2 regions of the Streptomyces sp. NPDC086023 genome follow, and region 2 is predicted to be linked to the other one. Evidence: predicted binding sites of a transcription regulator. Region 2 holds the regulator's gene; the other holds the start of a gene.

Region 1 (3,478 bases), on a different contig from region 2:
CGAGGGACACCGACCGGAACGCGCTCACGCCCCACCTCCGCACCGTGGATCCTGGCCGACCACCGAGTATGGAGCCACCGCCCGCGAACGGAAACCTCCCGGAGGCCGTCATCAGCCGGACAGCAGACGACCCCGCCCCGTGGCGGGAGTTCGACGGGCGGGCCGCCGCGTGGCGTGCAGCCGTGCGCCGCGGCATCGTGCGGCGCGGCGGCACCTGGCGGCTCGCCCTGCCCCTGCTGCCCGGGCTCGTCGCGCTCTGCCTCGGCGTCTGGGGCCTGGAGCGGGGGCCCGCGATGTGGCGGGACGAGTCCGTCACGCACCAGGTGGCCCACCGCACCGCCGGCGAGCTGTGGGCGCTGCTCGGCAACGTCGACGCCGTTCACGGCCTGCACTACTTCCTCATGCACGCCGTCTTCGGCGTGTGGGACGGCGGCCTGTGGGCACTGCGCCTGCCCTCCGTGCTGGCCACGGCCGCGGCCGCGTACGGGGTGGCGGCCGTCGCGGGGACCCGCGCCGGGCCGAGGGCGGCCGCGGCGGCGGGGACCGCGTACGCGGTCTTGCCGCCGGTGCAGCAGTACGCGCAGGAGGGGCGCTCGTACGCGCTGGTCGCCGCGGCCGTGGTGTGGGCGACGTACGCGCTGCTGCGCGGCCGCTGGGTCGCGTACGCCGGCCTGCTCCTCCTCGCCTGCTGGCTGCACCAGTTCGCGCTGCTCGCCATGGCCGCACACGCCGTGGTGGCGTGGCGGAGGCGGGCCTGGCGGTGGTGCGCGCTCGCCGTCGCGGCCGGAGTGCTGCCGCTCGCCGTGGTGGCCGCGGGCCAGGCCGGGGCGCAGCTGGGGTGGCTGGGGCGGCCGGGCCGGCAGGACTGGCTCGCGTACGCGGTGGCGGCGGGCGCGGGCCTGCTCCTGGCGCGGGGCGCGGAGCGGGAACGCGCGCGCGTGGCGCTGCCGTTGCTGCTGCTGCCGCCCGGTGTGCTGCTGGCGGTCTCGCTGGTCCACCCCTGGTACGTCGACCGGTACGTCCTCTACGCCCTCGCGGGCCTTGCCCTGCTGGTGTCGCGGTGGCGGGTGGTGCTGCTGGTGGCGGTGCTCGGCCTGCCGTGGTCGCTGTGGCTCCGGACGCCGGAGAGCCGCAAGGACGACGTGGTGGCGGTGGCCGCCGCCGTCCGCGAGCTGTCCCGGCCGGGGGACGGGGTCCTCTTCCTGCCGGCCCGCCGCCGCGAGTGGCTGCTCTCCTCGCCCGAGGTGTACGGAGGCCTGCGCGACCTGGCGCTGGCCCGCTCGCCGGCGGCGTCGGGCACGCTCCAGGGCACCGAACTGCCCTCGACGGACCTGCGCGCCGCCCTGCTGGACAGCCCCCGCGTGATCGCCCTCTCGGACCCGCCGGACCAGCCGCGCGACCGCCTCCCGAGGGAAGCCGTCAAACGCCAGACCCTGATCACCCACTTCGACCTCTGCACCCACCGCCGCACCCACGGCGCCGCCATCACGCTGTACGCCCGCCCGGGCGAATGCCCCCGCCCGCCCCGGGGCCGCTGACCGGCAAGAACGGCACCGTCACGCTGTGTTCGCCGACGGCGAACGGGGGGTGGGGAACATGCGGGGGCTCACACGCATTGAGTCGGCATAGCTCAACTTCACTGCCGGAGGGAAGATCATGGCTTCGACGTCCGCAACGCTCACGCTGCCCGTTCTGCCGCTCGACGACGAGGTCGTGCTGCCCGGCATGGTCGTGCCGCTCGATCTGACGGACGGTGAGGTGCGGGCCGCGGTCGAGGCGGCGCAGGCCGCCTCCGGCAGCGGGAAACCCCGGGTGCTGCTCGTGCCGCGGGTCGACGGGACGTACGCCGCGACCGGAGTGCTCGGCACCGTCGAGCAGGTGGGCCGGCTCTCCGACGGCGACCCCGGCGCCCTGATCCGCGGCCGCGGCCGCGTCCGCATCGGCGCCGGCACCACCGGGCCCGGAGCCGCGCTCTGGGTGGAGGGCGAGACCGTCGCCGAGCACGTGCCCGATCCGCTGCCCGGCTCGGTCGCCGAGCTGGTCAAGGAGTACAAGGCCCTCGCCACCAGCTGGCTGAAGAAGCGCGGCGCCTGGCAGGTCGTCGACCGGGTGCAGCAGATCGAAGGCGTCGGCGCGCTCGCCGACAACTCCGGCTACTCGCCCTTCCTGACGGTCGCCCAGAAGGTCGAGCTGCTGGAGACCGCCGACCCGGTCGCCCGCCTCCGCCTCGCCATCACCTGGCTGCGCGAGCACCTCGCCGAGCAGGACGTGGCCGAGTCCATCGCCAAGGACGTGCAGGAGGGCGTGGAGAAGCAGCAGCGCGAGTTCCTGCTGCGCCGTCAGCTGGAGGCGGTGCGCAAGGAGCTGCGCGAGCTGAACGACGACGCCGAGGGCGAGGAGTCCGACGACTACCGCGCCCGCGTGGAGGCCGCCGACCTGCCCGAGAAGGTCCGCGAGGCCGCCCTCAAGGAGGTCGACAAGCTGGAGCGGTCCAGCGACCAGTCGCCCGAGGGCTCGTGGATCAGGACCTGGCTCGACACCGTCCTCGAACTGCCGTGGAACGAGCGGACCGAGGACGCGTACGACATCAAGGGCGCCCGCGCCGTCCTCGACGCCGAGCACGCCGGCCTGGACGACGTGAAGGAGCGCATCACCGAGTACCTCGCCGTGCGCAAGCGGCGCGGCGACCGAGGCATGGGCCTGGTCGGCGGCCGTCGCGGCGGCGCGGTGCTGGCGCTCGTCGGTCCGCCGGGGGTCGGCAAGACCTCCCTCGGCGAGTCCGTGGCGCACGCCATGGGCCGCAAGTTCGTACGGGTGGCGCTGGGCGGCGTACGCGACGAGGCCGAGGTCCGCGGCCACCGGCGCACCTACGTCGGCGCGCTCCCCGGCCGGATCGTCCGCGCGATCAAGGAGGCCGGGTCGATGAACCCGGTGGTGCTCCTGGACGAGATCGACAAGGTGGGCTCCGACTTCCGCGGGGACCCGGCCGCCGCCCTGCTGGAGGTCCTGGACCCGGCGCAGAACCACACCTTCCGGGACCACTACCTGGAGGTGGAGCTGGACCTCAGCGACGTCGTGTTCCTGGCGACGGCGAACGTGCTGGAGGCCATCCCCGAGGCCCTCGCCGACCGCATGGAGCTGGTCAGGCTCGACGGCTACACCGAGGACGAGAAGGTCGTCATCGCCCGCGACCACCTGCTCCCGCGCCAGCTGGAGCGGGCCGGGCTCGGCGCCGACGAGGTGACCCTGGGCGAGGACGCGCTGCGCAGGCTCGCCGGCGAGTACACCCGCGAGGCGGGCGTCCGCACCCTGGAGCGGTCCGTCGCCCGGCTGCTCCGCAAGGTGGCCGCGCAGCACGAACTGGGCGAGCGGGAGCTGCCGTTCCACATCGGCGCCGACGACCTGCGGGCGCTGATCGGGCGGCCGCACCACGTGCCGGAGTCCGCGCAGGACCCCGCCGAGCGGCGCACCGCGGTGC
Region 2 (3,478 bases):
GCCGGCGTGGGGGATCGCCGTGACGAGATCGATGAACTGCCAGCCGGAGCGGTACGCGGAGGCCATTTCCCGGCGGAAGGAACGGTCGTCAGGAGTCATCACGCCACCGCCTCGGGGAGCGAGTTCCACCCGGTGTCCGCCTTGGTACCCGTCGGCGCGGTGGTCCAGCCGGTGTCGTCGGCAGCGCCGGCCACCACGGCACCCGTCCCCCCGGACCCGACACCGCCGCCCAGAGCCCCGTAGGCCACAACCGTGGAGAAAACAACGGCAAGCGCCGAGCGAAGCATTCTCTTATACATGGTCGGCTTCGTCCTCACTTGATGGAATCCTCTCCCCCGCGTGTCAGACGATGGCTCATTCAGGCACGTCCGTGCCACAAGGACGATGCATCATGTTCTTGCATGTTCAGGACCCTGGGGGGTGGAGATTTGCCCAGCATCACCACAAAGCCGACACATCCCCACTCGGTCACGGCCCTGTGCGACGACGGCGTGCGGTTGTACGCCACCGCGCTCAGCACCGGACGCATCGCCCGCGCAGAAGTTGAAAGCGCTCCTTGCCTGCTGGAATTCGCGCTGCTCCATCCGGATCCGGATGACGCGAACTCCCTGCGGCCGGTTCCCCCGTCCGTCGCACTCGCGCAGCGCCTCCACCCGATCGAACGCGAGATCCAGGACCGGCGTCGGCTGTCCGTAGAACTCACCGACACTTTCGAGCCGTTCCTCGCCATCAGCGCGCAGACGCCCTCCAACACCCACGCCATCACCGTCCTGGAGGGATTCGACCGCATCAACGCGGCGCTCAACATCGCCACCGCGGAGTGCCACACGGAGGTCCTGACGGTACAGCCCGGCGGCCCCCGTCCGTCGCTCGCGCTGACCCAGGCGCTGGAGCGGGACGCGCCGCTGATCAACCGCGGGGTCAGCATCCGCACGCTCTACCAGCACACCGTCCGCCACAGCCAGGGAACCCTCGCCTACGTGGACCGCATCTCCTCGGGGAAGGTGGAGATCCGCACGCTGGAGGAGCTCATCGAGCGGCTGATCATCTTCGACCGGACGGTGGCCTTCATCCCCGCGAGCGACGACCGCCGGGTCGCCCTGGAGCTGCGCCACCCGGGCCTCGTCGAGTACCTCATCAAGGTCTTCGAACAGCTGTGGCGGCGCGCCGTGCCGCTGCGCGAGGAGGTCACCTACACCCCGATGCCGGACGGCATCACGGGCGTCCAGCGCTCCATCGCCCAACTCCTCGTCGAGGGGCACGTGGACGAGGCGATCGCCCGCCGGCTGGGGATGAACGTGCGCACATGCCGGGCGCACATTGCCAAGCTGGCCAGCCATCTCGGCAGCGGGAGCCGGGCGCAACTCGGTTACCTCATCGCCCAGTCGGGCATCCTCGACGCGCCGGAGAGCTGAACGGCCCCCGCCCGCAGGGGCAGGGGCCGATCTTGGCCTGAAATCGCCTACTCGGAGGGGCGCTTGGGGCGCCAGACCACCAGCGCGCTCGTGTGCTGCACGTCCTGGTACGGGACCAGGTCGCGCCGGTACGACGCGTGCACCTGCGCCTCGCGCTGCTGCATGGCCGCGGCGGCGCCGTCCAGCGCCGAGGAGAGCTCGGCGACGCGCTGCTGGAGCGCGGCCACCTGGTTCTCCAGTTCGATGATGCGCTTGATGCCCGCGAGGTTGATGCCCTCGTCCTGCGACAGCTGCTGCACCGTGCGGAGCAGCTCGATGTCACGGGCCGAGTAGCGGCGGCCCCGGCCGGCCGTGCGGTCCGGGGAGACCAGGCCCAGGCGGTCGTACTGCCGCAGGGTCTGCGGGTGCAGGCCGGAGAGCTGGGCGGCCACCGAGATCACGTACACCGGCGATTCGTCGGTGAGTTCGTACGGGTTGCGTCGTCGGCCGTCGCCGTTCATGGCGTCACGCTCCCTTCGCGGCCTGGAACAGTTCTTCCCTGGGGTCCTCGTCCGCCGTGGCGTCGCGGTACGACTCCAGTGCCTCGCGCGCCTTGTCCGACAGCCGCGTCGGTACGGCGACCTCGACGGTGACCAGCAGGTCCCCGCGGGTGCCGTCCTTTCGGACCGCGCCCTTGCCGCGCGCCCGCATCGTACGGCCGTTCGGCGTGCCCGCCGGGAGCTTCAGCGTGACCGGCGGCCCGCCGAGGGTCGGCACCTTCACCTCGCCGCCGAGCGCGGCCTCCACGTAGGAGACCGGCACGGTGACGGTGAGGTTGTCGCCCTTGCGGCCGAAGACCGGGTGGGAGTCCACGTGGACCACCACGTACAGGTCGCCGGCGGGACCGCCGCGCTCGCCCGGCGCGCCCTTGCCGCGCAGCCGGATCCGCTGGCCGTCCAAGACGCCCGCCGGGATGCGGACCTGCATGGTGCGCGAGGAACGCGCCCGGCCGCTGCCCTTGCAGACCTCACAGGGGGTCTCGGCGATCAGGCCGCGCCCCTTGCAGTCGACGCAGGGGTCGGTGAGGGAGAAGCCGCCACCGCCGCCGCGCGAGACCTGTCCGGTGCCGACGCAGGTCGGGCACACCCGGGGCGTGCCGTTCTTGTCGCCGGTGCCGGAACAGGCCTTGCAGGGCGCCTGGGACGACATCCGGAGCGGGACGGTCGCGCCGTCCACCGCCTCCGTGAAGCTGAGGGTGACCTCGGACTCGATGTCCTGGCCGCGCCGGGGCTGCGTACGCGTGCCCGCGCCCGCACCCCGGCCGCCGAACAGGCCGCCGAAGACGTCCCCGAGTCCGCCGCCGAAACCGCCGGCCCCGCCTCCGGCCTGGGCACCCCCGAAGAGGTCGCCCAGGTCGAAGTTGAAGGAGCCGCCGGCCCCGGGACCGGGACGGAAGCCGCCGTTGCCGAAGAGCGCGCGGGCCTCGTCGTACTCCTTGCGCTTCTTGGGGTCGGCGAGGACGTCGTTCGCCTCGGAGATCTCCTTGAAGCGCTCCTCGGCCTCCGCGTTGCCCTTGTTGGCATCCGGGTGGAACTCGCGCGCGAGCTTCCGGTACGCCTTCTTGATCTCGGCCTCGGTGGCGTCCTTGGGGACGCCGAGAACCTTGTAGTAGTCCTTCTCCACGAAGTCCTTCGTGCTCATCGACGTCCCTCCTCCCGCGTGCGGGTGCTGCCTACTTCTTACTCACTGTCCTGCTCGGAGTCTTCCGACTCCTCCGCCTTGGCCTGCGCCCCGGGCTGGGGCTCGGCCACCGCGACGCGCGCGGGGCGGATCGTACGCTCGCCGATCCGGTACCCGGGCTGCAGGATCGCCACGCAGGTCGTCTCGGTGACGTCCGGCGCGTACGAGTGCATCAGGGCCTCGTGGATCGTCGGGTCGAAGGGCTCGCCCTCCTTGCCGAACTGCTGGAGGCCCATCTTGGCGACGACCGTCTCCAGGGATTCGGCCACCGACTTGAAACCGCCCACCAGTTCGCCGTGTTCCCGGGCGCGCCCGATGTCGTCGAGCGTGGGGAGGAGCTCGTT

The links. Region 2 encodes HspR, which represses chaperone genes until heat shock. Its sites were predicted from a motif close to TTGAGNNNNNNNNNCTCAA; they were not measured.
Region 1: a site for HspR is predicted at 1,616-1,634, ahead of lon (endopeptidase La). Genes of this name have one in related genera too.

Annotation. Positions count from the first base shown of each region.
Region 1 covers NZ_JBITRX010000005.1:378,377-381,854, forward strand. The annotation lists gene ACIF6F_RS13305 (hypothetical protein) at 1-28, opposite strand, end outside; gene ACIF6F_RS13310 (hypothetical protein) at 69-1,538, shown strand; gene lon (endopeptidase La) at 1,657-3,478, shown strand, end outside.
Region 2 covers NZ_JBITRX010000004.1:12,109-15,586, forward strand. The annotation lists gene ACIF6F_RS09395 ((2Fe-2S)-binding protein) at 1-99, opposite strand, end outside; gene ACIF6F_RS09400 (helix-turn-helix transcriptional regulator) at 402-1,415, shown strand; gene ACIF6F_RS09405 (heat shock protein transcriptional repressor HspR) at 1,463-1,915, opposite strand; gene dnaJ (molecular chaperone DnaJ) at 1,920-3,095, opposite strand; gene grpE (nucleotide exchange factor GrpE) at 3,134-3,478, opposite strand, start outside.